3 regions of the Saccharopolyspora sp. 7B genome follow, and region 2 is predicted to be linked to each of the others. Evidence: riboswitches for the same ligand, from Rfam matches in the RefSeq annotation. Region 2 holds a riboswitch; each other region holds the start of a gene.
What was found. Region 2 has a riboswitch for thiamine pyrophosphate ahead of thiO (glycine oxidase ThiO). Riboswitches for the same ligand answer to the same signal wherever they lie in the genome.
Positions count from the first base shown of each region.

Region 1: another riboswitch for thiamine pyrophosphate. It lies ahead of LCD33_RS07180 (thiamine ABC transporter substrate binding subunit); the one in region 2 lies ahead of thiO (glycine oxidase ThiO).
Region 3: another riboswitch for thiamine pyrophosphate. It lies ahead of thiD (bifunctional hydroxymethylpyrimidine kinase/phosphomethylpyrimidine kinase); the one in region 2 lies ahead of thiO (glycine oxidase ThiO).

Region 1 is NZ_JAIUKC010000035.1:5,035-16,910, forward strand. Features, by position in the region: gene LCD33_RS07135 (AAA family ATPase) at 1-1,576, shown strand, start outside; gene LCD33_RS07140 (hypothetical protein) at 1,652-1,909, shown strand; gene ychF (redox-regulated ATPase YchF) at 2,042-3,118, shown strand; gene LCD33_RS07150 (TetR/AcrR family transcriptional regulator) at 3,306-3,911, opposite strand; gene LCD33_RS07155 (NADPH-dependent oxidoreductase) at 3,945-4,781, opposite strand; gene LCD33_RS07160 (acetyltransferase) at 5,180-5,635, shown strand; gene LCD33_RS29335 (DUF6157 family protein) at 5,658-6,089, opposite strand; gene LCD33_RS07170 (FAD-dependent oxidoreductase) at 6,532-7,500, shown strand; gene LCD33_RS07175 (4a-hydroxytetrahydrobiopterin dehydratase) at 7,506-7,799, opposite strand; TPP riboswitch at 7,870-7,980, shown strand; gene LCD33_RS07180 (thiamine ABC transporter substrate binding subunit) at 8,027-9,073, shown strand; gene LCD33_RS07185 (iron ABC transporter permease) at 9,070-10,668, shown strand; gene LCD33_RS07190 (ABC transporter ATP-binding protein) at 10,668-11,705, shown strand; gene LCD33_RS07195 (ABC transporter permease) at 11,802-11,876, opposite strand, start outside.
Region 2 is NZ_JAIUKC010000158.1:126-7,195, forward strand. Features, by position in the region: gene thiE (thiamine phosphate synthase) at 101-775, opposite strand; TPP riboswitch at 839-944, shown strand; gene thiO (glycine oxidase ThiO) at 934-2,049, shown strand; gene thiS (sulfur carrier protein ThiS) at 2,037-2,237, shown strand; gene LCD33_RS22620 (thiazole synthase) at 2,239-3,000, shown strand; gene LCD33_RS22625 (FUSC family protein) at 3,093-5,084, opposite strand; gene thiD (bifunctional hydroxymethylpyrimidine kinase/phosphomethylpyrimidine kinase) at 5,361-6,224, opposite strand; gene thiC (phosphomethylpyrimidine synthase ThiC) at 6,324-7,070, opposite strand, start outside.
Region 3 is NZ_JAIUKC010000194.1:459-12,334, forward strand. Features, by position in the region: gene LCD33_RS25440 (polysaccharide pyruvyl transferase family protein) at 73-1,206, shown strand; gene LCD33_RS25445 (hypothetical protein) at 1,232-1,441, opposite strand; gene LCD33_RS25450 (TenA family protein) at 1,696-2,409, opposite strand; gene thiD (bifunctional hydroxymethylpyrimidine kinase/phosphomethylpyrimidine kinase) at 2,429-3,262, opposite strand; TPP riboswitch at 3,256-3,351, opposite strand; gene LCD33_RS25460 (lipoyl domain-containing protein) at 3,384-3,656, opposite strand; gene LCD33_RS25465 (hypothetical protein) at 3,926-4,195, shown strand; gene LCD33_RS25470 (hypothetical protein) at 4,270-5,001, shown strand; gene LCD33_RS25475 (hypothetical protein) at 5,053-5,442, opposite strand; gene LCD33_RS25480 (hypothetical protein) at 5,607-5,822, shown strand; gene LCD33_RS25485 (AMP-binding protein) at 5,894-7,567, shown strand; gene orn (oligoribonuclease) at 7,625-8,263, shown strand; tRNA gene LCD33_RS25495 (tRNA-His) at 8,363-8,435, shown strand; gene LCD33_RS25500 (Ig-like domain-containing protein) at 8,703-9,845, opposite strand; tRNA gene LCD33_RS25505 (tRNA-Lys) at 10,194-10,266, shown strand; gene LCD33_RS25510 (hypothetical protein) at 10,474-10,695, opposite strand; gene LCD33_RS25515 (zinc-binding dehydrogenase) at 10,845-11,813, opposite strand; gene LCD33_RS25520 (MFS transporter) at 11,851-11,876, opposite strand, start outside.

The DNA of each region.
Region 1 (11,876 bases), on a different contig from region 2:
GGCCGCCGAAGCCGCCCGCCGCGCCGTGGACGAGCACCAGCGCGCCCGCGAGACCGTGCTGGACCTGCGCGACCGCAGGCTCGCCGGGATGGCCGCCGAACTCGCCGCCGGACTCACCGCGGGGGAGCCGTGCCCGGTGTGCGGGTCCGCCGACCACCCCGAACCGCGCTCGGCCGTGGACGACTCGGTCGGCGCCGAGGACGAGGAACGTGCCCAGCAGGCCGAACAACGCGCCCAAGCCCGCCGCGACAGCACCGCCGCCGCGGAGACCGACGCGCGCAGGCACCTCGAACTGCTGCGGCACCGCCTTGGCGACCGCGGCACCGACGACCTCGCCGCCGAGACCACCTCCGCCACCGAACGCCGCGACGCGGTGCGCGCGCTCGCCGACCAGACCCCGGCGCGCAGCCGGGAACTCGCCGAACTGGAATCCGCCGCGCAACGGCTCACCGAGCAGCGCGGCGAGCTGGACCGGCGCATCGCCGCCGCGCGCACCGAACGCACCGGCCTGGCTGAGGCGATCGAGGCCCGTGCCGCCCGGCTGGACGCCGCTCGCGGCGAGCACCCCGACATCGACGCGCACCGCGCGCACCTGCTCGACCAGGTCGAACGGCTCGACCGCCTCGTCGCCGCCCGCACCGCCCGCGACGACGCGGACGCCCGGCTCGCCAAGCAGCGCGAAGCCCTGCGGGCCGCGGCGGTCGACGCGGGCTTCGCCGACGTCGACGAGGCGCTGCGCGCCGAACGGGACGAGAGCCGGCGCACCGAGCTCGCCGACGCCCTCACCCGCGCCGAGCAGCGACGCGCCACCGCGCAGGCCGCGCTCGGCGGCGAAGAGCTCTTCGGCATCGACGCCGACACCGAGGTCGGGCTCGACGCCGCCGCCGAAGCCGCCACCACCGCCCGCGAAGCCGCCGAACGCGCCGCTATCACCGCGCAACGCGTCGAACAGCGCGAACAGGACGTGCGGCGGCTCGCGACCCGGCTGCGCGCGGCCTGGGACGAGCTCGGCCCGGCGCTCGCCGAACACGCCGAACTCGAAGCACTCGCCGACGTCGTCAACGGGCGTGGGCAGAACGCGCGGAAGATGTCCCTGCGCTCCTACGTGCTCGCCGCCCGGCTGGAGGAGGTCGCGGTCACCGCGACCCGGCGGTTGCGGCGGATGAGCGACGGCCGCTACTCGTTCGTGCACTCCGACGCCGCGGGCGCGCGGGGCACCCGGGGCGGGCTCGGGCTCGACGTGCTCGACGACTACTCCGGGCAGACCCGCTCGGCGAAGACGCTCTCCGGTGGCGAATCGTTCATGGCCTCGCTGTCGCTGGCGCTCGGCCTCGCCGACGTGGTGGCCGCCGAGACCGGTGGGGCGCTGCTGGACACGCTGTTCATCGACGAGGGCTTCGGCACGCTCGACGCGAACACCCTCGATCTCGTGATGGACACGCTCGACGAGCTGCGCGCCGGTGGCCGGGTGATCGGGCTCGTCTCGCACGTGGACGAGATGCGCCAGCGGATCGGGGTGCGGCTGCGGATCCGGAAGTCGCGGGACCACGGCTCCACCATCGAACTCGACACCTGACCCCCGCCCGGACTCGCAGCGGGGACGGGCAGCGACCGGATGACAGCTGGGGGATTGCTCCCTAATGTCGGAGTCATGGCTCACTCCACGATCATGCGTTCCCGCGTCGGCAAGCTCGTCGGCGGCGCGGCGGGCGCGCTCCTCGCGCTCACCGTCACCGCGGGTTGCAGCGACCCGGCCCCGCCATCGCAGCAGCAGGAACAGCAGGACGGCGACCAGCAGGACGGCGACCGCCCGGACCAGCAGGACGACCAGCGCGACGGCGACCAGCAGGATCACCGGCACGACGACCACGAGGACGACCAGGGCGACGGCGAGCAGGACGACGACTGACGTCGTCACCCGGATCGGGGGCACGCCCCGTTCCCGCGCCGCGGGCCGGGCGTGCGGCCGAACCCGGCGCGCACGGATCGGGTGCGGGCCACCTGCGTCGATCGCCGCCCGCACCACTTAGACTCACGGCCCGTGAGCCTCACCCTCGGAATCGTCGGGCTGCCCAACGTCGGCAAGTCCACCTTGTTCAACGCCCTCACCAGCAACGACGCGCTCGCGGCGAACTACCCGTTCGCGACGATCGAGCCGAACGTGGGTGTGGTGCCGTTGCCCGACCCCCGACTGGCCGAGCTCGCCGAGCTGTACGGCTCCGAGAAGCTGGTGCCCGCCACCGTGTCCTTCGTCGACATCGCCGGCATCGTGAAGGGCGCCTCCGAAGGCCAGGGCCTCGGCAACAAGTTCCTCGCGAACATCCGCGAAGCCGACGCCATCTGCCAGGTCATCCGCGTGTTCGACGACCCGGACGTGGTGCACGTCGACGGCAACGTCGACCCGTCCAGCGACATCGAGACGATCAACACCGAGCTGATCCTCGCCGACCTGCAGACCCTGGACAAGGCGCTGCCGCGGCTGGAGAAGGAAGCCCGCACCCACAAGGACAAGCGTCCTGCGCTGGACGCGGCCAACGAGGCGAAGCGCGTCCTCGACGAGGGCACCACCCTGTTCGCCGCGAAGCTGGCCGACGTCCCGGAACTGCGCGAGCTGAACCTGCTCACCACCAAGCCGTTCCTGTACGTGTTCAACGCCGACGAAGGCGTGCTCTCCGACGAGGCCCGCAAGCAGGAGCTGCGCGACCTGGTCGCCCCCGGCGACGCCGTGTTCCTCGACGCCAAGGTCGAGTCCGAGCTGATCGAGCTCGACGAGGAATCGGCCCGCGAACTGCTGGAATCGGTCGGCCAGCCGGAGCCGGGCCTGCACGCCCTGGCCCGCGCCGGGTTCCACACCCTCGGCCTGCAGACCTACCTGACGGCGGGCCCGAAGGAGGCGCGCGCCTGGACCATCCCGCAGGGCGCGACCGCCCCGCAGGCCGCGGGCGTGATCCACACCGACTTCGAGCGCGGCTTCATCAAGGCCGAGATCGTGTCCTTCGCCGACCTGATCGAGGCCGGTTCGATGAACACCGCGCGCTCCGGCGGCAAGGTCCGCATGGAGGGCAAGGACTACATCATGGCCGACGGAGACGTCGTCGAGTTCCGCTTCAACGTGTGATCGGAGCCGTCGCGTCCGCTCGCGGTGTTGAGTCCGGCCGTGGCCGACCTCGATCCTCGGCCACGAGCGCTCGAACCCGTGGGGACGGCGCTGGCGGCGCAGCGCGTGGACGGTGCTACTGCTGCTCGGGAGCACCGGGGCAGGTCGCGGGGATCAGTGCCTGCCGTGAACTCCTGCGCCCGCAGGCTCAGCTCCTACGATCCGGCTTCGTGCGCAGTGCCTCCAGTCCTCCTACCAGGACTGACACGGCGAGTTCGGTCGTGGCGTCCCGGTCGTCGCGCCAGTGTTCGACGGACGCCGCGTAGCCCGGAAGCGCGTCGCGGATGGTGTCCGACATCGTCGGCGCGGGGAGTCCCTGGGCGAGGCCGAAGGCCTGGAACTCGATCATCGCGATGATCGGGCGCAGCTGGTCCGAGGGGAAGTCTCCGCGCACGAGAGCGGTGAACACGGGCTCGTAGGCGGCGATGGAGCGCTCATCGGCGAACGTGGTGTCGAAGATCAGCGGCAGGATCCGCCGGTGCCTGGTGTAGAGACCCGCGAGGCCGCGCAGCAGCGCGCCGACGGCTTCGCGCCAGTCGTGCGCGTCGGGGGTCTCCATCTGCTCGAGCATCCGTCGGCGGGCGAGGTCGATGACGTCGCCCCGCCCGCCGACGTGGCTGTAGAGCGAGGACGGGGCGACGCCCAAGTGCTTGGCCAGCTGGACCATCTGGATGTCCCCGGTGGTGTCGACGAGCGCGAGCGCTCCGTCGGCGATGATCTCTGCCGACAGCAGCGGCACCTTCGGTCTGGCCATCCTCGTTCGTTCCTTCGTCGATCGGGTCGCGCGTCAGCGTAGGCCGAAGCCGCGCCGCTGGAGCGTCGGGCGCAGGTTCTCCCGCCCGTCCATGTAGTCGAAACCGGTGCCGGTCACGACGGCCTCGGCCCAGGTCTTGTCCCGCAGGCCGTTCTCCGTCCGGAACACCGTGGTGGCGGCCTCATAATCGCGCACCCATTCCGTGTGGTCGGCGTGGTCGTACTTCTCGTGGTGGAGGACGACGTTCTGCGCTGGGCGCGGACGCACGGCGCTGGGCCGGGTCTCGTCCGGAATGCCGATGGCGGTGCCGAAGACGACGTAGGCGTACGGCGGGAGGTCGACGAGTTCGGCGAGCTCCTCGGCGTGGTTGCGCAGCGAGCCGAGGTAGACCCCGCCCAGGCCCAGGGACTCCGCGGCGACCATCCCGTTCTGGGCGGCCAGCGCCGCGTCGACGGAGGCCATCAGGAAGGCGTCCAGGTAGTCGGTGACGACCGGGTCGCCGCCGTGGGCGGAGCTGATCGCGTGGCTGCGCGACATGTCGGCCACCCAGAGGAGGACGGTCGGGGCATCGGCGACGAAGTCGTAGCCGCCGCCGTCCGCGCGGGCGCTGCGGGTGAGCCTCGCCAGCTCGCGCTTGGTCTCCGGCTCCGAGATCGCGACGACGCTCCACTGGTGCAGGTTCGAGGAGGTGGACGCCGACTGGGCGGCGGCGACGATCGTCTCGAGCGCCCCCTCGGGGACCGGCTCATCGGTGAAGGCCCGCACGGAGCGGTGGGCGAGGAGGGCCTCGACCTGCTGGTTCCACAAGATCGTGGCGGGAGCGGGCTGATCCCCGTAGCGGGCGCGCAGGAGTGCATCGTGCTTCGGCATGCTCACGGTCCTTCTTTCCGAATCGGATTCGGTTATTCCAACTCGCCGCGCACCGGCGGCATTCCCGGCTCCGCGGACCGGGGCGCATGACCTCGCGCACACGACGGGCGGGTGCTGGTCCGGCGCGAGCCGGGCGAACGTGGGCGACAACACGCTCGCCGCACGGCTAAGGTCCACGGACGTCGCGGGGCCGGATCGACTTGCCCGCTCCGCTGCGAACCGAACGACGAGACCGCATCGGATGCGAACGGCTGGGGAGGACATCGCTGACGTGCGCGTCTTCCTGGCATCGCACCGAGTCCGCTGGATCAAGCAGGTCGCCGGCGGCCACGCGCTCCCGGGCACGTGGTCCTCCGGACCGGAATTCGGGCGAACTCCGCTGGATCGCGCAGGTCGTCGTGGCTGAGCCGAGGATCCGCGACTCGACGGGGCCCGAGGAGCACCCGGAACTCGTGCGGATCTGGCGCAGCGCCGTCGATGCCACCCACGCGTTCCTCGATCCGCGGCACCGTGCGGAGATCGAGGAACGCCTGCCCGTCGGGCACTTCCCGCAGGTGCGGCTCAGCGTCGCCGAACTCGGCGGTGCGCCGGTCGGTTTCGCGGGCACGTCCGGGACGAGCCTGGAGATGCTGTTCGTCGACGCGGCGCACCGCGGGCGAGGAGTGGGCCGAGCCCTCCTCGCGCACGCGGTGGCCGAGCTCGGGGTGACGTCCGTGGACGTCAACGAGCAGAACGAGCAGGCCGTCGGGTTCTACCTCCGGCACGGGTTCACCGTCACCGGCCGCAGCGAGCTCGACGATGCGGGGCGTCCGTACCCGCTGCTGCGGATGTCCCGCGACGGGCGGGCGCGGTGACCGGCCGCTCGTCGCCCCGGGTTCAGGCTCGGGTGCTGCGCAGCGCCTTGGTGCAGGTGATCGGTTCGCCTGACTCGCCGGTGCGCCGGCCCGAGGTGAACTCCGCGTACTCCGGGCCGTCCACGGCGTACAGGGCCAGGCGGCCGCGGGCGTCTGCGTGGATGCCCCAGCCGTAGCGCTTGCCCAGCGGCGAGGAGCGCAGGCAGGCCCTGCTCCGCGCGAAGAACTCCCGGCGGGCGTCCGCCCGCTCCTCGTCCGGGATGGCGGCGCGGTCCGCGAAGACGGTGAAGATGACGTCACCGGACGTGAACTCGTACGGGTGCTCGGCGATCAGCCGGTAGGTGCGCGCTGCCACCGACGGCGCCTCTGCGTTCAGCGGGGGCACCGTCGCGGTGGTGACCGGGCAGTCCTCGGCCACCTCGATAAACGTGTTCGTGCGATCGACCCGTTCCACGCCCGGAACGGTACGCCGGGGGACCGACGGCGGATGGGGAAGCGGCCGTTCCTCGATTCCGGTGCTCCTTGCCTCGGACCGCGATCGGCTGACCCCCGATCGATGACGAACACCCGGCGAACGCGATTCCCCGACCCGCCGCCGCACCCCGCTCGGGCACGTCCGAGTGAAAGGCGTGCGGGGTCGGTAGCGCAGCGCGGCCCGCCGCGAACTGCGGGCGGCGCACCCCGGCACAGCTGAGTCGCACGCCATGACCAGGCGATTTACGTTGTGCGCATGCAGCACATCACCTTGATCTGCGGAGACTGCAACGGCAAGGGGTGCAGCAACTGCGGCGGCACCGGCACGATCACCATCGTCGAGGACTAGGACCGCGCCGAGCGGCCGCGAAACCCGCCCCGAGCAGGCCGTGCGCGGCGGGCAACGCTGCTAGCGTGCCGAAATGGCCGCCAACGGGACCGTCCTGGTCATCGGAGCCGGGGTGATCGGGCTCAGCACCGCCGTGATCCTCGCCGAATCCGGCGTGCCGGTGCGCGTGCGCACCGACGAGCCACCCGCCGACACCACCTCCGCCGTCGCCGGCGCGATCTGGGGGCCGGCGCTGCTGCAACCCGCCGACCGGGTGCGCCGGTGGGTCGCCGACACCTACCGCGCGCTGGTCGAACTGGCCGCCGACGACACCAGCGGAGTGCACCTCGCCACCGGGCGGATGGCCGCCCGCGTCGACCTCGGCGACCAGCTGCCGCCCGAAGCGCTGCTGCTGCCCGACCTGCGCCGCTGCACCCCGGACGAGCTGCCCGCCGGGTTCCGCAGCGGCTACCGGGCGACGCTCCCGCTGATCGACATGCCGCGCTACCTCGAACACCTCACCGGGAGACTGCTCGCCGCCGGCGGCGAACTGCTGATCAGCCCGGTGTCCTCGCTGGCCGACGCCGCGGCCGAAGCGGACCGCATCGTCAACTGCACCGGGGTCGGCGCGCACGAGCTCGTCGGCGACCCCGGCGTGCGGCCCGTGCGGGGGCAGCACGTCCTCGTCCGCAACCCCGGCATCAGCGAGTACTTCGTCGAAGTCGGCGCCGGACCCGAGTTCACCTCGTACGTCCCGCACGGCGACCAAGTCGTGCTCGGCGGCGTCGCGGGCGAGCACGACTGGTCCCGCGCACACGACCGCGACGACAGCGCCGCCGTGCTGCGCCGCTGCGCGCAGGTCGAACCGCTGCTCGCCGGCGCCGAAGTCCTCGGCGAGACCGTCGGACTGCGCCCCGGGCGCGACGCCGTGCGGCTCGAAACCGAACGGTTCGGCGGCGCCACCGTCGTGCACGACTACGGGCACTCCGGCTGCGGGGTGTCGCTGTCCTGGGGCTGCGCCGCCGAAGCCGCCGGGCTCGTCCTCGGCCGACCGGTGCGCTGACCGGCTCACGTCAACGCGTCGACCACCCCGTCGATCTCCTCCGCCAGCGTGAAGTCCTTCGCGGTGAGGCCACCCGCCGAATGCGTCGAGAGGGCGAACACGACGGTGCGCCAGCGGATGTCCAGATCCGGGTGGTGGTTCTCGCTCTCCGCGATCTCCGCGACCCGGTTCACCGCCTGGATGGCCTGCGGGAAGCTCGCGAACTCCACGCTCCGCACGATCGTGGTGCCGTCCTGGGCCCACTCCGGTAGCCGGGACAGCGATTCGGCGACCTGGGTGTCGTTCAGCAGTTCGGTCATGCCCACATGGTGGTCGTCGGACGGCCGGAACGCGACCGTCGACCCCCGGCTCGGTGGCGGCACGTAGACTGCCGGTCGCCACGGGAGTCCAGCGCGCTGGGCTGAGAGGAGGGGCGCATCCCCTCGACCGTCCGCACCTGAACCGGATCATGCCGGCGCAGGGAGGTGTCGCGATCAGCTCGAGTTCGCACGCGTGGCCGAGACCGGTGTGCTACTCGGGAGGACCGTTGAACCCCTTACTGCGCTGGGCCGCGGCACTCGCCGCCGCCGCGCTCACCACCGGATGTTCGCTCATCGGGAGCTCCGGCGATGACACCGCGGCGCGCACCGTCACCCTCGTCGCGCACGACTCGTTCGTCGCCGACCCGGCGCTGCTCGCCGACTTCGAGAAGCGCAGCGGCATCCACCTGGAGATCCGCAACAGCGGTGACGCCGGAGAGCTGACCAACAAGTTGGCGCTGTCCAAGGCGGCACCGCTCGGCGACGTCGCCTACGGCGTGGACTCCACCTTCGCCTCCCGCGCGCTGCGCGCCGACGTGTTCGCCCCGTACCGGCCCGCCGCCGCCGACCGCGGACCGCAGCGCTACGCCCAGGACCAGCAGAACCGGCTCACCGCCGTCGACGTCGCCGACGTGTGCCTCAACATCGACACCGCCTGGTTCGCCGCGCACCGGCTGCCGGAGCCGACGACGCTGCGCGACCTCACCGATCCCCGCTACCGGGACCTGACCTCGATGCCGGACCCGACGACGTCCTCCCCTGGATTGGCGTTCCTGCTCGGCACCATCGACGCCTTCGGCGAGCCCGGTTGGCAGGACTACTGGCGCGCCCTCGACGCCAACGGCGTGCGGCTGTCCTCCGGCTGGGAAGAGGCCTACAACCAGGACTTCTCCGGTTCCACCGGCCAGGGGCCGCGACCGATCGTGCTGTCCTACGCGTCCTCGCCCGCCGCCGAGGTCGACGAGAACGGTGCGCCGCGCACCAAGGCCCTGCTCGACACCTGCTACCGGCAGGTCGAGTACGCGGGCGTGCTCACCGGCGCGAAGGACCCGCAGGCGGCGCGGGAAGTGGTGGACTTCCTGCTCTCGCCCGAGTTCCAAGGTCAGGTCGCCGACCAGATGTACGTGTACCCCGCGGTCGACGGGGTGCCGCTGCCCGAAGGCTGGGCGGCCAGCGCGCCGCTGCCGTCGCGGCCCGCGGAACTGCCCGCCGACGAGGTGGAGAACAACCGGGACCGGTGGGTCGAGCAGTGGCGGACGCTGGTCCGGGGATGACCGGCGAACTCCGCCGCCGGGTTCCGGTGGCGCTGGCCGCGGCGGTCGTCCTCGGCTTCCTCGGGGTCTTCTTCGCCTGGCCCGTCGCGGCGATCATCGGGCTGGGCGTGCGCGGCGACGTCGGAGCGGTGCTCGCCGAGCCGGCCACTTGGCGGCTCGTCGGCTTCACCCTCGGGCAGGCCGCCGCGTCCACCGCGGTCGCGCTGCTCTGCGGGCTGCCGCTCGCCTACGTGCTCGCCAGGCTCGTCCTGCCCGGCACAGGGCTGCTGCGGGTCGCGGTGACCGTGCCGTTCGTGCTGCCGACGATCGTCGTGGGCATGGCCTTCCGCGCGTTGTTCGGCGCCGACGGGGGAGTGCTGCCGATCGTGCTGGCCAACGCGTTCTTCAACGTCGCCGTCGTCGCGCGCACCGTCAGCGGGTTGTGGGGGCACCTGGACCGGCGGATGGAGGACGCCGCCCGATCGCTGGGAGCCGGGCGGCTGCGCACCTTCACCTCGGTGACGCTGCCCGCGCTGCTGCCCGCGCTCGGATCGGCGGCGGCCGTCGTGTTCCTGTTCAGCGCCACCAGCTTCGGGGTGGTGCTGGTGCTCGGCGGCGGTCGGCTGCGCACCCTGGAGACGGAGATCTACCTGCGCACCGTGCAGCTGCTGGACCTGCCCGGCGCCGCGGCGCTGTCCCTGCTGCAGCTGGTCGCCGTCGTCGCCGCCCTGCTCGTGGCCACCATCGCGCGCCGCCGTCGGGAGACCGCGCTGCGGCTGCGCGCGCCCGCGACCACCGCCCGGCCGCCGCAAGGCGCCGAGTGGTGGATCGTCGGGCTCGCCGGTGCGGTGCTGTGCGGGCTGCTCGCGCCGATCGTCTCCCTGCTGGCGCGGTCGGTGTCCACCAGGGACGGGTGGGGGCTCGCGGGCTACCGCGCGCTGCTGGGCACCGGGCAGCCCGGGACCCTGGAGGTCACCGGGCTCGAAGCCGCGCTGAACTCGGTGCGCACCGCGGTCGACGCCACCTGGATGGCGCTGCTGCTCGGGCTGCTCGCCTCGTTCGTGCTCGTCGCCGTGCGCCGCAGGTTCGTCGCGGAGAGCCTCGACCTCGCGCTGATGCTGCCGCTGGGGGTGTCCGCGGTGACGGTCGGCTTCGGCTACCTGATCACGCTCGGCTCGCTGCCCGGCGAGCTGCGCACCTCGCCGCTGCTCGTGCCGTTCGCGCAGGCCCTGGTGGTGACACCGCTGGTGATCCGCACCGTGCTGCCGGTGCTGCGGGCCATCGACGACCGGCTGCGGCAGGCCGCGGCGACGCTCGGCGCCGGGCCGTGGCGGGTGCGGCGCGAGATCGACTTCCCGCTCGCGGTGCGTTCCGTGCTGGCCGCCGCCGGGTTCGGGTTCGTCGTGGCGCTCGGGGAGTTCGGCGCCACCAGCTTCCTCGCCAGGCCCGATGCGCCGACGCTGCCGGTGGCCATTGCGCGGCTGCTCGGCAGGCCGGGCGAACTCAACTCGCAACTCGCCTACGCCGCCTGCGCGCTGCTGATGGTCGTCACCGTGCTCGGCGTGGTGCTCATCGAGCGGCTGCGGGTGGGCACCGACGCCGTGGAGGACTTCTGATGGGGCTGGAAGTGCAAGGGCTCACCGTCCGCTTCGGCGGCACCACGGTGGTGCGCGACGTGCGGCTCTCCGTGCTGGACGGCGAAGTGCTGGCGCTGCTCGGACCGTCCGGCTGCGGGAAGTCGACCCTGCTGCGAGCGGTCGCCGGGCTCGAACGGCCCACCGCGGGCGAGGTGCGGTGGAACGGGCGGGACCTCGCCTCGGTGCCGGTGCACCACCGCCGGTTCGGGCTGGTCTTCCAGGACGGGCAGCTGTTCCCGCACCGGAACGTGGCGGGCAACGTGGCGTTCGGGCCGCGGATGCGCGGCGTCGGCGGTGCGGAGCGAACGGCGCGCGTCGCCGAGCTGCTGGAGCTGGTCGGGCTGGCCGGCTACGAGGACCGCCGGGTCACCGACCTGTCCGGAGGCGAGGCGCAGCGGGTCGCGCTGGCCCGCGCGCTCGCCGCCGATCCGGAGCTCCTGCTGCTGGACGAACCGCTCTCCGCGCTGGACCGGATGCTGCGGGAACGGCTCGCGGTGGACCTGGCGGCGCTGCTCGGCCGCGGCGACTCGACCGCACTCGTCGTCACGCACGACCACGACGAGGCGTTCACCCTCGCCGACCGGGTCGCCGTGATGTCCCGCGGCACGATCTTGCAAGCCGACACTCCCGACCTGTTGTGGCGGCACCCGGCGGACGAGGAGGTGGCCGCGTTCCTCGGCTGCACCACGTTCCTGCCCGCGGAGGTCCGCGACGGCGTGGCGACGTGCGCGCTGGGCACCGTCGACGTGACCGCGAAGGACGGTCCGGCGCGGCTCGGGCTGCGCGCCGCCGGAGTTCGCGCCCGGGGCACCCGGCCCGGAAATCCCGGTGCGACGGGCCCGCTGGGGGAGGTGCGGGAACGGGTGCACCGGCACGACCACGTCCGGCTCGCGGTCGCCGTACCGGAACTCGGTCAGGTGGAGGCCGTCGCGCACATCGCCGACGCCCCCGCGGTCGGCGACGAGGTCGGACTGCGCCTCGACCCCGACGGCGTCGCGCTCGTCGGTGGCGACTGACCGAGCCGGGTCGCCCCGGCCTCGCGCGCCCGATGGGGTACGCGCACCGGCGCGGTGGTCCCCGGTCGTGGACCCACCGTGCCGGCCCCGCCCGGGTCAGACGTCCCGGGTGACCATGCGCAGCACCGTCGCCGAGAGGCCGATGGCCAGGTAGCACCCTGCGCGCAGCAG
Region 2 (7,070 bases):
CTGAGAACCCGCGGGTGGTCTGGTTGCTCTTGTGGTCGCTGCTCAGCGGCTTCGCCGCTGACAGGAAAGAGTCGCGAACCCGGCCGGGCCGGTTCGGTGGTCAGGTGGGTAGTCCGGCCTTGAGGGATTCGGCGGCGGCGCGCGGGTCCTCGGCCTCGGTGATGGCCCGAACCACCACGATCCGTTCCGCGCCCGCCGCGACCACCTCGGCGAGGTTGTCGTGGCCGACGCCGCCGATCGCGAACCACGGCCTCCCGTGCCCGCGGTGCTCCGCGGCGTGGCGCACCAGCTCGATGCCCGCCGCCTCCCGGCCCGGTTTCGTCGGCGTCGTCCACACCGGGCCGGTGCAGAAGTAGTCCACGCCCGGTTCGGTCGAGGCCGCGTCCGCCTGCACCACGTCGTGCGTGGAACGCCCCAGCACCACCTCGTCGCCGACGATGCGCCGCGCCACGTCCACCGGCAGGTCGTCCTGCCCCAGGTGCAGCACGTCGGCCTCCGCGGCCAGCGCCACGTCCGCGCGGTCGTTCACCGCCAGCAGCGCGCCGTGCCGAACGCAGGCCTCCGCGAGCACCTCCAGCGCCGCCAGCTCCTGCCGCGCCTCCAGCGGCGCCCCGCCGGGCCCCTTGTCCCGCAGCTGGACGACGTCCACGCCGCCGGACAGCGCGGCGTCGGCGAACTCCGCCAGATCGCCCCGCTCCGCGCGCGCGTCGGTGCAGAGGTACAACCGTGCGTCGGCGAGCCGCGTGCGGATGCCGAAACCGTCCAATCCGGGCATGCCCCCAGGGTAGTCCGCGGCCGGGCGGCGGCTGACCTCGCGCGGGCGGATGAGTACGGTGGTGGTGGTTGGCACGGGAGCCCGGGATCCGGGCTGAGAGGGGGCGCAGGCCCCGACCGTCGAACCTGATCCGGGTCATGCCGGCGCAGGGAGCGCAGATGCAGCAGCAGTCGTCCGTCACCGTCGTCGGTGGCGGGGTCATCGGTCTCTCCGTCGCGTGGACGGCCGCGCGCGCGGGCCACCGCGTCGAGGTCGTCGATGCGGGGGAGCGGCGTGCGTCGTGGGTCGCGGGCGGGATGCTCGCCCCGGTCGCCGAGGCCGCGCCGGGGGAAGAGGAACTGCTGGAGCTCGGGTCCGAGTCGCTGCGCCGCTGGCCGTCGTTCGCCGCCGAGCTGGCCCGCGGGTCCGGGCTGCCGTCCGGGCTGCGCCGGGAGGGCACGCTGGTGGTCGGCGTGGACGGTGCCGACCGCGCCGAGCTGGACATGCTCGCCGACCACCTCGCCTCGCTGGGGCGCACCGTCACCCGGCTCGGCGGCCGGGAGGTGCGCCGCCTCGAACCCTCGCTGGGGCCCGCGGTGCGGCGCGGCCTGGAGGTGCCCGGCGATCTGGCGGTGGACAACCGGCTGGCGCTGGCCGCGCTGCGGGCCGCGGCGGAGGCGGCGGGCGTCCGGTTCCGCGCCGGGGCGGCGCGGCGGGTGCGGCCGGGCGAGGTGGAGCTCGCCGAACGGACCCTGCGCTGCGACGTCGCGGTGATCGCCGCCGGTGCCCGCTCCGGCGAGCTGCACCCGGCGCTCACCGGCCGGATCCGCCCGGTCAAGGGCGAGGTGCTGCGGCTGCGGGCGCGCCCCACCGCGCTGCCCCCGCCCGCGCGCACCGTGCGCGGCCCGGTGCGCGGCAGGCAGGTCTACCTGGTCCCGCGCGACGACGGCGGGCTCGTCGTCGGCGCCACCCAGCACGACGCCGGGTTCGACGAGACCGTCACCGCCGGCGGCGTCCGCGACCTGCTGGCCGACGCGGAACGAGTGCTGCCGGGCATCGCCGAGTACGAGCTGCTCGAAGCCGTCGCCGGGCTGCGGCCCGGCACGCACGACAACCTGCCGGTGATCGGCGAACTGGAGCCGGGGGTGCTGGCCGCGACCGGCCACCACCGCAACGGGTTCCTGCTCGCGCCGATCACCGCGGACGCGGTGCTGGCGGAGCTGTCGGGCCGCGAACCACCGGTCGCCGGACCGGTTCCCGCAGGCGACGGAGGAGGTCGACCGTGCAAGTGGTGATCAACGGGGCGGAACGTCCCGTGCAGGTGGATGCGACGCTGGCGGCGGTGCTCGCCGAGTTCGGCGTGCCCGAGCGCGGTGTGGCCGTCGCCGTGGACGGGACCGTGGTGCCCAGGGCGAACTGGCAGGCGACGGAACTCCGCGACGGGGCGGCCGTCGAAGTGCTCACCGCGGTGCAGGGGGGCTGACGTGGACGACGCGCTGGTGATCGCGGGCCGGGAGTTCGGCTCCCGGCTGATCACGGGGACCGGGGGAGCGGCGAACCTGTCGGTGCTGGAGCGGGCGCTGCTGGCCTCCGGCACCGAGCTGACCACGGTGGCGATGCGCCGCGCCGACGCCGGGGGCCGCACCGGCGTGCTGGACCTGCTGCACCGGCTCGGCATCGAGGCGCTGCCGAACACCGCGGGCTGCCGCACGGCGGCGGAGGCGGTGCTCACCGCGCAGCTCGCCAGGGAAGCGCTGGGGACGAACTGGGTGAAGCTGGAGGTGGTGGCCGACGAGGACACGCTGCTGCCGGACCCGGTGGAGCTGCTGGACGCGGCCGAGCAGCTCGTCGACCAGGGCTTCGTGGTGCTGGCCTACACCAACGACGACCCGGTGCTGGCGACGCGGCTGGAGGACGTGGGCTGCGCGGCGGTGATGCCGCTGGGCTCGCCGATCGGCACCGGGCTGGGCATCCGGAACCCGCACAACATCGAGATGATCGTGTCCCGGGCGTCGGTGCCGGTCGTGCTCGACGCGGGCATCGGCACCGCCTCCGACGCGGCGCTGGCGATGGAGCTGGGCTGCGACGCGGTGCTGCTGGCCAGCGCCGTCACCCGGGCCCAGGACCCGGAGCGGATGGCCGCCGCGATGCGCGCCGCCGTCGAAGCGGGCCGCCTCGCGGTCGGCGCGGGACGCATCCCGCAGCGCTTCTGGGCGAAGGCCTCCAGCCCCGGCCTGCTGGGCTGAACCGGCTTGCCGGGCTGAACCGGCCCGCCGGGCTGAACCAGGCCGCCGGGCTGAACCGGCCCGCCAGAGCGGGCGGGCCGGTCACCCGGTGATCAGCGGATGCGGAGCCGTTCGGTCCGCACGAAGTTGATCGTGTAGCTCTTCCACGGCTCGTTGCCGAGGGTCTGGTCGATCGCCGAGCGCGCGTGCAGCGCGTTCTCCACCAGCGAGCTGGCCAGCAGTTCCGTCGCGGGCGCCCCGGCGGACTGGATGTCCGGGATCTTCGGGTTGCTCCGCCCGCTGAGCAGCTGGTCCACCGCCTTGAGCGCGGGCACCGCCACGGCGAGTTCGCCCTCGGGCCGGAACGCCAGCGTCGCCACGTCCTGGCGCAGCGCGTCCAGCGCGATCGCCGCGGCCCGCGTGGTCTGCGGGTCCTCGTCCGAGTCCGGTTCGTCCAGCAGCGCGGGCATGCCCAGCAGGTCCTGGGTGCGCCGCAGCGCCAGCACGTGCGCGGATTGCATGGCGGCGCGCACCTCGTGGCCCTGCCCGGCGGCCCGCACGCTGCGCAGCAGCTCGGACACCGACCACACGGTGGAGCGGATGGCCCCGCGCACGTCCGGCACCATGCTGCTGGGCAGCACGATGAAGCTGATGTAGCCGACGCCGAGCGCGATGGCCGCGCCGACGGCCGTGTTGGACGCGAAGCTGATCGCGATGTTCGCGAGCGGCCGGTCCAGCCGCATCGCCTGGTCGATCACGGTCACCGCGATCAGCGAGCTCAGCAGCACCTGGTAGTCGGTGCGCAGCCGCTCCACCCCGAGCAGCATGCCGACGACGATCACCGGCACCAGCAGGTACACCCCGGGCAGCAGGGTGATCAGCGCGGCCAGCACCACCACGCCGAGCACCGCGCCGCCGGTGCGCTCCAGCGCGCCGTTCATGCTGTCCCGCGCCGCGGGCGCCAGCACCACGTACAGCGCCAGCAGCAGCGTGGACGCGGACGGGTCGTCCAGCAGCAGCACGATCACCATGCCGACGGCGACGGCCAGCGTGCAGCGCAGCGCGTGCCGGAACAGCGAGGACCGCAGCGACAGGTGCGCCTTGACGCCGCCGATGGCGCGCTGGCGGCGGCCACCGGGCGCGGGCGGGCTGGCCGCGACCTCGGTGCGCTGCACGACGGCGCCGCGGATCCGGTCGAGCCCTTCGTTCATGCCGCGCACCGCTTCGGGCAGGTCCTGCCTGCCGCCCGCGGCGACGACGGCCTGCGCCGGGTCGACGCGGGCCATCGCGGGCAGCCCGGTGCAGGCGCGGGAGCGCACCGCGCGGGCGAGTTCGGCGGCGACCAGGTCCGCTTCGACGACGATGCGGTGCAGCCGTTCCGCTTCGATCCGGTCGGCCCGCTGGGCTTGGGCGAGCAGCGTTTCACGGGCGGCGCGGAACCGGGCCGCCCCGGCGAGGACCTGCCCGAGCCAGGTGCTCGACCCGTCGGCGCGCCAGGCGCTCGCGGCGATCTCCAGCACGCCCGGCCCGGGTTCGAGCAGGGTCCGGGCCACGGCGTGCCGGGTGGCGCGGGTCGGATCGCCGATGCCGATGAGCACCCGCAGCACCAGGGCGAACACCGCACCCGCCCCGGTGGACAGGAACAGCATCCAGGCGGGTTCGCCGGATCCGATGCCGGTGGTGGTGGACACGAGGGTGGCCGCGGCGAAGGTCTGGCCGCTGACCCGGTACTGCTCGCCGAGGGCGGGCAGCATGCCGGAGCCGAACACGACGGCCGCCACCAGCAGCCCGGCCAGCACCGGAATCTCGCGGAGCAGCGGCCCCACCGCCACGACCAGCACCAGCGCCGGTCCGAACCAGGAGAACCGGTGCAGGTCGGAGCGCAGCGATTGCCCGCCCGCGGCGACCAGCGCGAACACCGCGGTGAGCCCGCCGATGAGCGCGGGGGTGCGCAGGTCCAGCAGCCAGCCGACGGCGGTGGCGACCACCGCGGTGACCAGCACCGCCATCGCGTACTGGCGTCGTCGGAGGTCGGGGGCGCCGGCCTCGGTGTTGAGCCCGGCGAGGAGCCGGTCCTTCATGGTCGTCCACCCGGGTGCTGCCACGGCGGCGCTTCGCTCCTGACGTTCTCGTTGCCTGTGCGGGACGGGCGCAGCGCACGCGGCGCCGTCGCTCGGGAGCGCGGCGGGGGCTGCGAGCCTCACGCTCTATGTCGACGTGACCCGCCTTGTGAGTTACCCGCGCGGGCGAAAATCACCCGATTCGGTATCTCAAGCCCGTTCGTGGCGTGTCCGCTGGGCCGTTCGCGGCCGCGGGTGCCGCGGGCGGCTGCTCCGACGGCGACGGTACCCAGCGCGCTCCGGCGGCCGGGGACGCCCCGCTCACAACGAGCGCGGGCTCACCCGCCAGAACGTCGACACCGGCCCGACGCCGGCGCCGAGGGGGTAGGCGTGCTCCACGCTGCGCGTCACGAACCGCTTGCCCGCGGCGACCGCGTCCGGCATCGACGCGCCCTTCGCCAGCGCCGCGGTGATCGCGGAGGCGAACACGTCGCCCGCCCCGTGCGTGTGCACCGTCGAGTAGCGCGGCCCGGGCAGCTGGATCGCGTCGGTGCCGTCGAACAGCAGGTCCACGCACTCCGGGTCGTCCAGCAGGTGCCCGCTCTTGATCAGCACCCAGTCCGGTCCGAAGTCGTGCACGGCCTTCGCCGCGTCCAGCAGGTCGTCCCGGCTGCGCGCGTCGATGCCGGTGAGCAGCCGCACCTCGTCCAGGTTCGGCGTCACCAGCGTCGCCCGCGGGAAGGCCTCGTCGCGCAGCGCGTCCAGCGCGTCCGGGCGCAGCAGCGGTTCTCCGCTGCGGGAAGCGGCGACCGGGTCCACGACGAACGGGGTGCGCCGGCCGCGGCCGATGCCGTGCTCGTCGCAGGCGGCGAGCACCGCTTCGATGGTCGCGGCCGAGGACAGCACCCCGGTCTTCGCCGCGTCCACCCCGATGTCGGTGGCGACGGCGCCGATCTGCGCGGCGACCGTCTCCGGCGGGATCTCCACCAGCCCGGTGACGCCGACGGTGTTCTGCACGGTCACCGCGGTCACGGCCGTCATGCCGTGCACCCCGCAGGAGAAGAACGCCCGCAGGTCGGCGTGCATCCCCGCGCTGCCGCCCGAGTCCGACCCGGCGATGGTCAGCGCCGTCGGCGGGGCCGTGTCGTGCGCGGGTCGTCGCAGGTGGCCGGGTGTCTCGTGCATCCGGCCCATGCTACGACCCCGTCCCGCCGTCGATCCGGCCCGTGCGGAACCTGCCGATGCGAAACACCGGAGCGCCGCCCACCGCGTCCGTCATCCCGATCAGCTCACGATGGGGAGGTAGACCTCGCCGCCGGAACCGGTGAACTCCTCGGACTTCTCCCGCATGCCTTCCTCGATCGCCTCGACGCTGGTGAGGCCGTGCTCCTTGGCGTAGTCGCGGACGTCCTGGGTGATCTTCATGGAGCAGAACTTCGGCCCGCACATCGAGCAGAAGTGCGCGGTCTTCGCGGGTTCTGCGGGCAGCGTCTGGTCGTGGTACGCCTTCGCGGTGTCCGGGTCGAGCGCCAGGTTGAACTGGTCGGTCCAGCGGAACTCGAAGCGGGCCCGGGACAGCGCGTCGTCCCACTCCTGCGCCCGCGGGTGCCCCTTGGCGAGGTCACCGGCGTGCGCGGCGATCTTGTAGGTGATCACGCCGGTCTTCACGTCGTCCCGGTCCGGCAGCCCGAGGTGCTCCTTGGGCGTGACGTAGCAGAGCATCGCGGTCCCGGCCTGCGCGATCATCGCCGCGCCGATGCCGGAGGTGATGTGGTCGTAGGCGGGCGCGATGTCCGTGGTGAGCGGGCCGAGGGTGTAGAACGGCGCCTCGTCGCACAGCTCCTCCTCCAGCCGCACGTTCTCCGCGATCTTGTGCATCGGCACGTGCCCGGGACCTTCGATCATCACCTGCACGTCGTGCGCCCGGGCGATCCCGGTGAGCTCGCCGAGGGTCTCCAGCTCGGCGAACTGGGCGCGGTCGTTGGCGTCGGCGATGGAGCCGGGCCGCAGCCCGTCGCCGAGCGAGAAGGT
Region 3 (11,876 bases), on a different contig from region 2:
GACCCACCGCGCCGGGTTGTTAGGTTCGGCGCCTACCGCGCCCAGCCGCGAACCCGAACGGTGGAGAACCCAGTGTCGAGTCCCGCAACGCACCCCACGCTGTACCTGGTCGCCACGACCGGGAACCCGAACTACGGCGACGAGCTGATCGCCGCGACCTGGCTGAAGTACCTGGCCAGAGTCGCCCCCGACAGCGAGGTGTGGCTCGACTGCCCCAACCCCGGCCCCAGCGAGGTGCTGCTCGGCCACCTGCACCCGCACGTCCGGTTCACCGACACGCTGTGGCGGCTGTGCTGGTCGGCGCCCTCCGACGAGCCGTGGGAGGTGGCGTCGTTCGTGCAGCACGCCATGATCAACCCAGGGTTGGCGCCGCACTGGCTGGCCGGGATCGAGCTCGCCGCGCGCGCCGACCTGGTGCACATCATCGGCGGCGGGTTCATCAACTCGATCTGGCCGCGGCACTACGGGCTGCTGGCGGGCGCGGTCGCCGCGGTGCGCCGCTCCGGCGGGCGGGCCGTGATGACCGGGCAGGGCCTGTGGCCGACGCCGGAGGAGGCGCGCCCGCTGGTGCGCAACCTCGCCTCGCAGTTCGAGCTGATCGACGTGCGCGACGAGCCGTCGGCCGAGCTGCTCGACTCCGCGGGCCAGCTCACCGCCACCGGCGACGACATGTTCTTCGGCATCGCCCCGGAGCTGTACCGCACCGACGACCTGCGGGACGTGATGATCTGCCTGCAGTCGGACCTGCTGGACGTCACGGTGCCCGCGCTGGCCGGGTTCCTGCTCGACACGCTGCGCGCCTGGGACGTGCGGCCCGAGCAGGTCGGCGTCATCGAAGGCATCCCGCGGGTGGACCGCGAGGTGTTCGCCCTCGTCGAGCACGACCTGCCCGGCGCCCGCTTCTACCCGTTCTCCGAGATCATGGACCACGGGCTGCCCGCCGCCGCCGGCCAGCGCTGGCTGTCGACCCGGTTCCACATGCACCTGATGGCCGCGGCCGCCGGGGCGCACGGCGTCGCCGTGTCGATCAACTCCGGGTACTACACGAACAAGCACCGGTCGCTGATCCAGCGCGGCTCCGGCTGGGGCCTCAGCGAGGGCCTCCAGGTGCCGCCGCAGCCGCGGGAAGGCGGCTACGAGCGGTCGACGCTGGACGCGCTGCAGGAGGCCAAGTCGAAGCTCGCCTGGTCCATCTACGGGGACTGAGCCGCCGGGCCGGGCGGCGGCGCGCTCAGGCCGCCGCCTGCCCGGTCTCGCAGGTGCCCTCGGCTCGGGGCCGCAGCACGTGGATGTCCGCGGACGATTTTTCAGGCTCCGTTTCCGCCTGGGCGGACTCGGCGTCCGCCCGGCGGTCGGCGATGTAGAAGGGGGCTGCGGCCAGCACCGGCACCAGCATCCCCGCCAGCATGATCAGAATTGAAGTCCCCGTACTCAAGGCCACCGAACCCCGCGCGGTGGGAGGCGGACCTCCCACGACCGAACACGCCGAACGAACGTGTCGTGAGCCTCATCGTCGTGGCTGAGGGTGTTCGTTAACACCGCTCGAAAGTGCTCCTGATCACGCTTCCCGCGAGCGCCCGCACCGCGGCTGACCACCCGCGTCACCGCCCCCGCCGCGCCGCAGGGCACGTCGCGGAGGGTGATCGGGTCCGGGTATTCGCCGCAGCGCGGAAACCGTGCCGCCGCAACGACTTCTCACGCCGGGAGCCACTGCGCCGTCGGCCACCGCTCCAGGCGCCACGCGCCGTCCCAGAACATCCACTCGTACTCGGTGGCACGCGCGAACGCGGCCAGCATCCGCTCCCGCACCGGCTCGTCGGCGGCCGCGGCCGCCCGGTCGGTGAGCTCGCGGGCCGCCAGCACCGCTTCGGCGAACTCCTCGTCGGCGTAGGTCTCGATCCACCGCCGGTACGGGTGCGCCGACACGTCGCCGACGGCGGCGAGGATCTCACTGCCCACGTGCTGGTACACCCAGAAGCACGGCAGCACCGCCGCCAGCAGCACCGGGTAGGGGTCGACCAGCGCGCTCGCCCGCAGGAACGAGGTGTAGGCGGTGCACGACGGCGAGGTCGCCACCCCCGCCAGGTCGTCCGCGGAGAGCCCGAACTCCTCGACGTAGCCCGCGTGCAACCGGCGCTCCTCCACCAGCGCGCCCCGCGCGGCCCCCGCGAGGAACGCCGCGTCCGCCGGATCCTCGGACCGGGTCGCGGCCGCCGACAGCGCCTGCGCGAACGCGATCAGGTAGCGGGCGTCCTGCACGATGTAGAACGCGAACCGCTCCCGGTCGAGGGTGCCGTCGGTGAGCGCCGCGTTGAACGGGTGCGCCACCACGGCCCGCTGCAGCTCGGCGGTGCGTTCCCAGGCGCGGGCGCAGAAACCGCCCGCGGGCGGATCGGGCAACCTGCTCATGACCTTCGTCCCTCCGATCTCACCACCAGCGGTGGAAGTGATGCACGGGCCCGTGCCCGCGGCCCACGTCGAGGCGCTCCGCGGCCCGCAGCGCCCCGGTCAGGTAGTCCTTGCCATCCCGCACGGCGGTCGCCCAGTCGGGCCTGCGGGGACGCAGCGCCGCGATCGCCGCGGACAGCGTGCAGCCGGTGCCGTGGTCGTTCGCGGTGTCGATCCGCTCGCTGCGCAGCCACCGCACCTCGCCGTCGCCGCGGAACAGGTCGGCGCTGGCGGGTTCCGCGCGCAGGTGCCCGCCCTTGAGCAGCACCTGCTTCGCGCCCAGGTCGGCGAGCCGCTGCGCCTGCGCGGCCATCTCGGCCGAGCCGGTGATCTCCGGCTCGCCCAGCAGGTCCGCCGCTTCCGGCAGGTTCGGGGTGATCAGGTCGACGCGCGGCAGCAGCTCGTCGCGCAGCACCGCGACCGCTTCGTCGGCGAGCAGCCGGTGGCCGCTCTTCGCGACCATCACCGGGTCCAGCACCACGTGCGGCGGGGCGTAGCGGTCCAGCACGGCGACGACCGCGCGGATCACCTCGGCGTTCGCCAGCATCCCGATCTTCACCGCGTCCACCCGGACGTCGTCGAGCAGCGTCGTGAGCTGGGCGGTGACGAACTCCGGCGGCACCTCGCGGACCTCGGCGACACCGGTGGTGGTCTGCGCGACCAGCGCGGTCACCGCGGACATGCCGTAGGCGCCGTTCGCGGAGAAGGCCTTCAGGTCCGCTTGGATGCCGGCTCCGCCGCTGGGATCGGTCCCCGCGATCGAGAGCACGTTCGGGACCCGGTCGGATCCGGGCAGGGCAGCACGAGTGGTCACGTCGGTGACGTCCCTCCGCTAGCACGAACTAGGTCAGGTTCGACGGGTCTGCTCTCAGCCCGGCCGTCCGGGCACCCCGCGTCACTGGCCCCAACCTAGCAACGGGCGTCAAGCCGCGGACTCACTCGACGAGGCCGATGATCGCGCCCGCGGTGAACCGCTCCCCCGCCCTGCCCTGCCGCCACAGCGTTCCGCTCGCCGGGGCACGCACCGTGCGCGGGGCGCCGTCGGTCACCACCTCGGCCACCGGGGCTCCGCTGCGCACCCGGGCGCCGTCGGGTACCAGCCAGCGGGCGAGGGAACCGGGCTCCCGCGGATCGTCGTGCGGACGCGGGAAGTGCAGGTCCGTCACGGGGTGCGCCTCCGGGTTCCGCTCGCTCGACGCGCCCAGCATGGGCGGTGATCCTTCTCACCACAAGCGGGTTCCGCGCCCGGCGCCCTGGTTCGGGCGGCCCAGCACCGGGTCAGCGGCGAGTCGAGACCGCTCCGCCGAACAGCCGCTCTCACACGATCGGAGCAGCGCAACCGCCGGTCACTCCCGCCACGCGAATGCAACGTGCGCGCTGATCGTTCCGTCTAGAGTTCGAGATCCGGCCAGTGGACCGAAGCCGGACGAACTGCGCGCCCGCGGGTCGTCCTGACAGGTATGGGGGTGGGACGGCAATGTTCCCCGATCAAGAGCACGTGTGGTGGATCGTCGGAGCGGGCAAGCGGGTCCGGCACGCGATCACGGTGCGCCCGGGCGCCAGACCGGCCGGTGATCCGGTGCAGACCCTGTGCGATGCGACGATCAAGCTCCCGCACGAGACGTGGCCCGCCACCAAGGAACCGTCGAGCCGCCGCATCACGGAGCGTTGCGCGGAGTGCGAGCAGGCGGTCGACGAACAGCTCGCGCGTGACGGCGATCTCGTGGTCACCACCTGGGACGCCTAGGGCGAGGGAAGTCACACCGCTCAGGGCTGATCGCCTAGTGAGGCGACCCTGCGTGGCGGATTAAAGTTGACGCAATGGACACCACTGCCGACGCCCCCCAGACCGCCCGTTCCCGCCGCTCCGCCCGGCCGGATCCGGCGGAGGTATGGGCTCCGCTGGCCGGTCTCGCCGACGCCGCAGCGCAGGGCGGGACGTCCGGAGCCGTCGCCATCACCCGCGGGTTCGACCGCAACAGCAGGCTGCGCGCCAAGGCGCTGCGCGACCTGCTGGAGGAGCGCGGGGTGGCGGCCATCGAGATCACCCCGGCCGTGGGCAGCGAGCGGCTGCTCGCGGACAGCGAGATCACGTCGGTGGTGAACCTGATCGGCGCCGGTTCCTGGCAGCCGTACCGGCTGGCCGCGAAGCTGCGCGCCCCGCTGCTGGCGGTGCGCGGCGACGAGGAGGCCGGGCAGGACTCGCGGGACGTCATCGGCGTCACCGCCGCCGAGGACCGGCGCGACGTCGCCCTCTCGCACGTGGCGGTGCGCCCGGAGACCGAGGGCCAGGGCAGCCTGATCGTCACCGCCGACGGCGAGCCGATCTCGGTGCCCGGCGGTTCCGCGGTGGTCACCCTGCGGGAGCAGCGGCTGGAGGTCCGGCTCGCGGGCCCGGACTTCGCCGAGCAGACCTTCGCCGCCACCGAAGTGCGGGTGGAGACGGCTGACGCGCCGCACCGCCTGGTGCGCGACGAGCTGCCCATCGCCGACTTCGAGGGCGCGCTGACGTTCACCGCCGAGCCGGGCGCGCTGACGGTCCGCCCGGTCTGACCTGCCGCTTCCTCGCGCGGCCCCGGCGTCCGGGGCCGCGGGGAAGCGATGTCACAGCACCCGGTTCAGCAGCGCGACCAACGCCGCCAGCACCACGCCGACCAGCGCCAGCGCGAGCGGGGCGAGCGTGCCGGGGAACAGCGCGTTGGCGATCGTCCAGCCGAGCACGAACAGCGCCACCAGGCCCAGCAGCCCGATCATCGCGGTCATCAGCGGCCGGTGCCGCGGCAGCGCCCGCAGGTTCCCGCGGGCGACCGGCGTCATCCGCTGGAACGTGATCCACACCGGTAGCGCCACGAGCGCCACGACGAGCACGCCGAACAGCGAGTCGGCCCGGCTCGGCTCGTGCCCGAGGCCGAGCAGCAGGCCCAGCACGCCGACCGCGAGGACCAGCAGCACGCGGTGCAGGGTGCGCCACAGCATCCCGTCGTATCCAGCCATGATCGCAGTCTCCCAGCAGCGCTCACCCGGTGGTGGAACCCCGCGGGCACGAGCCGGTGGAATTCCAAGATTAATCAGGCGAACACCCGTCACGTCCGTGATCCTGAGTCGTCTTACCAGTGGAGGACGCACCGGACGAGCGTTCCCCCAGGGAGGGAGGCCACGTGGCTGACGACGAGAAGTGGCAGGTGAGCTGCCGCGATGTGGCGGGCAGGCGGCGGAACATGGCGGTGTACGTGAACCAGGGCAACGTCGTGGTCGTCGCTCCGCCCGGGGAGACGGCGGTGCTGGCACCATTGGAGGCGGGTCGCCTGCGGGCCGCGATCCGGGAGGCCGTGGTGGCCGCGGCGGCACCGGAACACACCATTTCGGACCGGTGAACCCTTCCCCCGCGTCGCCCCCCGAGGCATTATCTACCGATGAGTAGCTAAATCGGAGGAGACGCGTGGCGATGTGGCGACGGCCGGCGGGACGGACACGAGGCGAAGCGGCGAAGGCGGCCGTCCAGGCCGGGGCGGACCGGCTGGCCCCGACGCTGCAGACGCTGTGGCTGCTGATCAGGCAGGGCGTCGTCCGCCCGATGCGCCCGGACAAGCTGCTGCGCATCGTCTTCGCCTGGCGGCGCTGGGGCGTCACCCCCGCGCTCGGCTACGCCGTCGCCGCGATCCGGCATCCCGACCGGCCCGCCGTGATCGACGAGCGCGGCGCGCTGAGCTTCCTCGAACTGGAGCAGCGCACCACCCGCCTCGCCCGCGGGCTGCGCGCCCGCGGCATCCGGGACACCAGCCGGGTCGCGGTGCTGTGCCGCAACCACCACGGGCTCGTCGAGACCATCGTGGCCTGCGGCAAGATCGGCTCCGACGTGGTGCTGCTCAACACCGGCCTGCGCCCGCACCAGATGCGCACCGTGCTCGACGAGCAGCGGGCCGACCTGCTGATCGCCGACGTCGAATTCGTCGAGGCGCTGCCCGACCTGGAACTGGACGTGGTGCTCGCCTGGACCGAGGGCACCACTCGCAAGGCCACCCTGGAGCACCTCATCGGCAGCTCCGCCACCGGCACCCTCCCGCGCCGTCCCCGGCACGCGCGGGTCATCGTGCTCACCTCCGGCACCACCGGCACGCCGAAGGGCGCCCGCAGGCCCGCGCCGCCCGGGGTCGGGCCCGCCGCCACGATCATGTCGCGGATGCCGCTGCGCGCCGGTGAGCGGATCATGCTGGCGGCGCCGATCTTCCACACCTGGGGGCTCGCCGCGTTCCAGCTCGGCTCGGCCATCGGCGCCACCCTCGTGCTGCGCCGCAAGTTCGAACCGCAGCAGGCGCTCGCCGCCGTGCAGCGGCACCGCGCCACCGCGCTGTTCGTGGTTCCGGTGATGCTGCAGCGCATCCTGGACCTGCCGCGGGAGGCGATCGAGCCCTACGACACCTCCTCGCTGCGGATCGTGGCCGCCAGCGGTTCGGCGCTGCCCGCCGACCTCGCCACCCGGTTCCAGCGGGTGTTCGGCGAGGTCCTCTACAACTTCTACGGCTCCACCGAAGCGTCCTGGGTGAGCATCGCCACCCCGCGCGAACTCGCCGAAGCGCCCGGCACAGCGGGCCGCCCGCCGCGCGGCACCAGCGTGAAGATCCTCGACGAGCGGGGCGCGAAGGTGCCCGACGGCGAGACCGGGCGGATCTTCGTGCGCAACGACATGCTCTTCGAGGGCTACACCGGCGGCGGCGGCAAGGAGGTCCGGGACGGCATGCTCGCCACCGGTGACCTGGGCCGCATCGACGAGGCCGGCCGGCTGCAGGTGGTGGGGCGCGAGGACGACATGATCGTCTCGGGCGGCGAGAACGTGTACCCGAAGGAGACCGAGGACGCGATCGCCACCCTGCCGGAGGTCTCCGAGGTCGCCGTGATCGGCGTGGACGACGCCGAGTTCGGCCAGCGCCTCGCCGCGTACGTGGTGCTCGTCGACGGCGCCGAGCTGGACGCCGAGGCCGTGCGGGAACGGGTCCGGCCCGCGCTGCCCGGTTTCGCGCTGCCCCGCGACGTCGTCTTCCTGCCGGAACTGCCGCGCAACGCCACCGGCAAGGTCGTGCCCGCGCGGCTGCGCGAGGGTTCCGCCGATACCGAACGGTGATCTCCGCGGCGCCGGTGCGATCCCGGCGCCCGGTCGCACCGCGTTAGGCTCGGTGAGGTGAACGACCGTCTAGTGTGGATCGACTGTGAAATGACCGGTCTCGACCTGGGTTCGGACGCCCTGATCGAGATCGCCGCCCTGGTCACCGATGCCGACCTCAACATCCTCGGCGAGGGCGTGGACATCGTGATCCACGCCCCGGACGAGGCGCTGTCGGCGATGCCCGACGTGGTGCGGGAGATGCACGCGCGTTCCGGGCTGACCGAGGAGGTGCGGCGCTCCGCGGTCACCACGGCCGAGGCCGAACAACGCGTCCTGGACTACATCCGCGAGCACGTGCCGGACACCGTCTCGGCACCGCTGGCGGGCAACTCCATCGCCACCGACCGCGGGTTCATCGCCCGCGACATGCCCGCGCTGGACGCGCACCTGCACTACCGCATGGTGGACGTGTCCTCCATCAAGGAGCTGTGCAGGCGCTGGTTCCCGCGGATCTACTACGCGCAGCCGGAGAAGGGCCTCGCGCACCGCGCGCTCGCCGACGTGCGGGAGTCCATCAGGGAACTCGCGTACTACCGCCGGACGGCGTTCGTGGCCGAGCCGGGACCGACCACCGAGCAGGCCCAGGCCGTCGCCGCGGACCTGCTGGACGGGCGCGGCCCCGCGGGCACCGGCCGCAGCCCCGACCAGCGGTGATGCGCGGCCGGGAGCCCGGTCGCAGCCCGCTCCGCAGCGCACGCTAGGATATTCGTGTTGCTCCGGAAAGCCGAGAACACCGGCTGGCCGGAAGCTGCGGTGGGTGTAGCTCAGTAGGTAGAGCACTGGGTTGTGGTCCCAGGAGTCGCGGGTTCGAATCCCGTCACTCACCCCGCGGGAAAAGGGCCCCTCCGTTCGCGGAGCGGGCCTTTCGCATTGCAGGGGGCGGAAACCCGAGGCGGACCGCCGCCTTTTCCCGTCCGCGGCGAAGCCGATGAGCGGCGACCACGCACGCAACGGGACCACCCGCGGGTTCTCAGCGGGCCCCTCGCGAGGACGGCCTGTGGCGGAGAGCCACCTGCGCGCACGAGCCCGCAGCGAGGGGGCCGCTGAGATACCGCCACCCGCCCCGGAAAGCAGGACGAGCGACCACCGAGGATCACCGGTTCCCGGCGGTCCATTCGGCCCAGGGGACCTGCCAGTCGCCGAAGCCGTCCCAGGACCGCAGATTCGGCCCGCCGGAGTTCGTGATCTCCACGACGTCGCCCTTCTTGAGCAGGTCGTAGACCCACTTGGCGTTGGCGTCGCTCATGTTGATGCAGCCGTGGCTGACGTTGCTGCTGCCCTGCTGGGCGACCGACCACGGGGCCGCGTGCAGGAACTCACCGCCGTTGGAGATGCGCACCGCCCACTTCACCTCGGTGCGGTAGCCGCCGTCGTCGACGTCCAGGCCGTAGCTCGACGAGTCCATGATCTTCGTGGCGTGGTGCTCGGTGACCACGTGCACGCCGTTGTTCGACGGCCACGCCGGCTTGCCGAGCGACACCGGCATGGTGCGCCGGGTAGCCCCGTTGACCTCGACGGACATGGTGTGGCTGGAGCCGTCGGCGCGGAGCACGACGGCGTCGCCGATGGTGATGGTGGCGTTGCGGCTCTCCTCGCCCCAGGAGCCGTTGCCGAGGTCCTTGCCGTAGACGTCCGCGTTGATCGTGATCTTCGTGCCGGGCTTCCAGTACTCCTGGGGGCGCCAGTGCACCTCGCGGTCGTCGAACCAGTAGAAGGCGCCTTCCACGGCCGGTTCCGTCTGGATGCGGATGGCTTCTTCGGCCTTGGCCTTGTCCGGGGCGGGCGCGTTCTCGGAGAAGTAGAACGCGAGCGGCTGGCCGACGCCGACGGTCTCCCCGTCGAGCGGGTTCATCGACACGTAGGTCTGGTTCTCGGGATCGACGGTGCTGAACGTGGATTCCTGGACGACCGGGGCGCCTGCCGCGCCCTGCAGGGTGAGCTTCGCCGTGTAGGTCTTGCCGTAGCCGAGCGGCTCGGAGGCGGACCAGCTCGCGCCGTCCGGTGCGACGGTGTTCGCCACCGGCTTGCCGTCCTGGTTCACCAGTTCGGCGGCGGTGATCCGGCCGTCGACGGCGGTGGCCGTGACGGGCGCGGTCGGCGAGATCCGCTGGGCGCCGTTCGCCGGATCGAACCTGGCCGACGCGGGCGGCGGTGGCGGCGGGGCCGGGCTGCTCGCCCCGCCACCCGTGCACGACGCGAGGAGCATCCCCACCAACGCCACGACCACGGCCGGCACCGCACGAGACGACGCCCCCAGAACTCTCCCGACAGAGTTAAGACACAGCTTCATGCGTGACTGTCCGTTCGATCCGATCCCCACATCCGCCTGAGAACAGTGTGCATCAGCCCCCCGACCGTGTGGCCGACGACCAGCCCTGCACGAAGAGTCAACCGCGGATCTTCACCCGGGAGACGGACGACGACCCTCCTCGGTTGCTCGTCCAGCCACATCGGACCCCGCCGACCGGCTGAAACGCCACCGCGCACCCCGAACGGCACCCCCCGATTCACCCCCCGGAACGGGGTGCTAAAGTTTCTTTCGTCGCCAGGGAGACGGCAAGAACGAAAACCTGGTGAACACCAAGCGCCAATAGCTCAACTGGCAGAGCAGCTGACTCTTAATCAGCGGGTTCGGGGTTCGAGTCCCTGTTGGCGCACAGAAACCCCAGGTCACACGGCCTGGGGTTTTTCTTTTGCCCATCAAGCCGGCGGGAATCCCGCGCCTTTCCGCGATCGCGTCCAGCAGGGCGGAAGAATCCGGGGCCGGAGATCCGGCATCGGGCGGTCCCGTCCCCCGCGGGGAACGGGACCGGCCTCGTCGGTACTCCGCGGGTACGCGCCGCGCACCCGGGAACCGCCGCCGATCAGCGGACCGAGCCGACCATCTGCCCGTCCGGAGCGCACTCGGCGCCGCCGACGTCCGGCCGCGACACGACCTCGTCCAAGTGCTTGCTGCAGTTCTCGAACGTCCCGTACTCCCCGAGGACCTCGTTGTGCCAGGCGAGCGCGGTACCCGCGCCCATCAGGGAGGCACCGGCGCCGGTGGCGCAGAGGACCATCGCAGCCATGCTCTTGCGGAACCGCATCAACAACACCTTCTCCACGAGGATCACGTGCGAGCGGCGCTCTGCCGCTCTGCCGCCCGCGACCCTAGGAACCACCCGCGGCCGGTCTCGGGGCTCGTTCGGCCGGACGGGGGATCCCCTCACGGGAGCGCCGCCCCGGAGCTCGCGGTTCAGGGGATGAGCAGGACCCGGCCGAAGGCGCCGCGGCCCTCGATGTGGCGGTGCGCCTCGGCCGCTTCGGCGAGCGGGAACTCGCGGTCGACGACCACGGTCAGCTCGCCCGCGGCGACCCGGGCGATGAGGCGTTCGATCAGCGCGCGGGTGCGGGCGGGGTCGTGCGCCATCTCGCCGCCGAAGTAGACGCCGTTGAGCGAGGCGCTCTTGAACATCAGCGGATCCAGCCGCGGCGGGTTCGGCTCCCGCCCGGCCTGGCCGACCCAGCTGATCCGGCCCCGGTAGGCCAGCGCGGCCACGCTGCTCTCCAAGGTGCGGCCGCCGACCGGATCCACCACCAGGTCGACGCCGCGGCCATCGGTGAGCTCGGCGACCCGGGCTGCGACGTCCTCCTCCCGGTAGTTGATCGCGTGGTGCAGGCCGTGCTCGCCGAGCCGCGCCAGCTTCTCCGCACTGGAGGCGGTGCCGAGCACCGTGGCGCCCGCCGCCGCGGCCAGCTGCACCGCGGCCAGGCCGACACCACCCGCCGCGGCCTGCACCAGCACCACCTCGCCCGCGCGCAACCGGCCGAACTCGAACAGGCAGTCGTCGGCGGTGCCGAACTCGACGGGGATGCCCGCGGCCAGCCGCGGATCCAGGTCGTCCGGGACCCGGTAGGCGTTGTGCTCCGGCACCGCGGCCAGCTCGGCGTGCGAACCGTGCGGCATGAACGCCACCGCCCGCTGCCCCTCGCGCAGGCCGGTGACGCCCTCGCCGACCGCGGCGACCGTGCCCGCGGCCTGGTAGCCGACGACGTGCGGCGTGGTCTCCGGCGGCGCGGACTGCCGGTGCAGCAGGTCGCCGCCCTGCACGCCGACGGCCTCGATGCGCAGCAGCACCTCCCCCGGACCGATCTCCGGGTCGGGGACGTCCGCGTAGCGCAGCACGTCCGGCCCGCCGTTCTCGTAGTACACCGCTGCTTTCACGACCACCACTCCCGATTCGATCGACGTCCGTTCCCGATCATGCCTCGTCCCGCTCGCGCATCT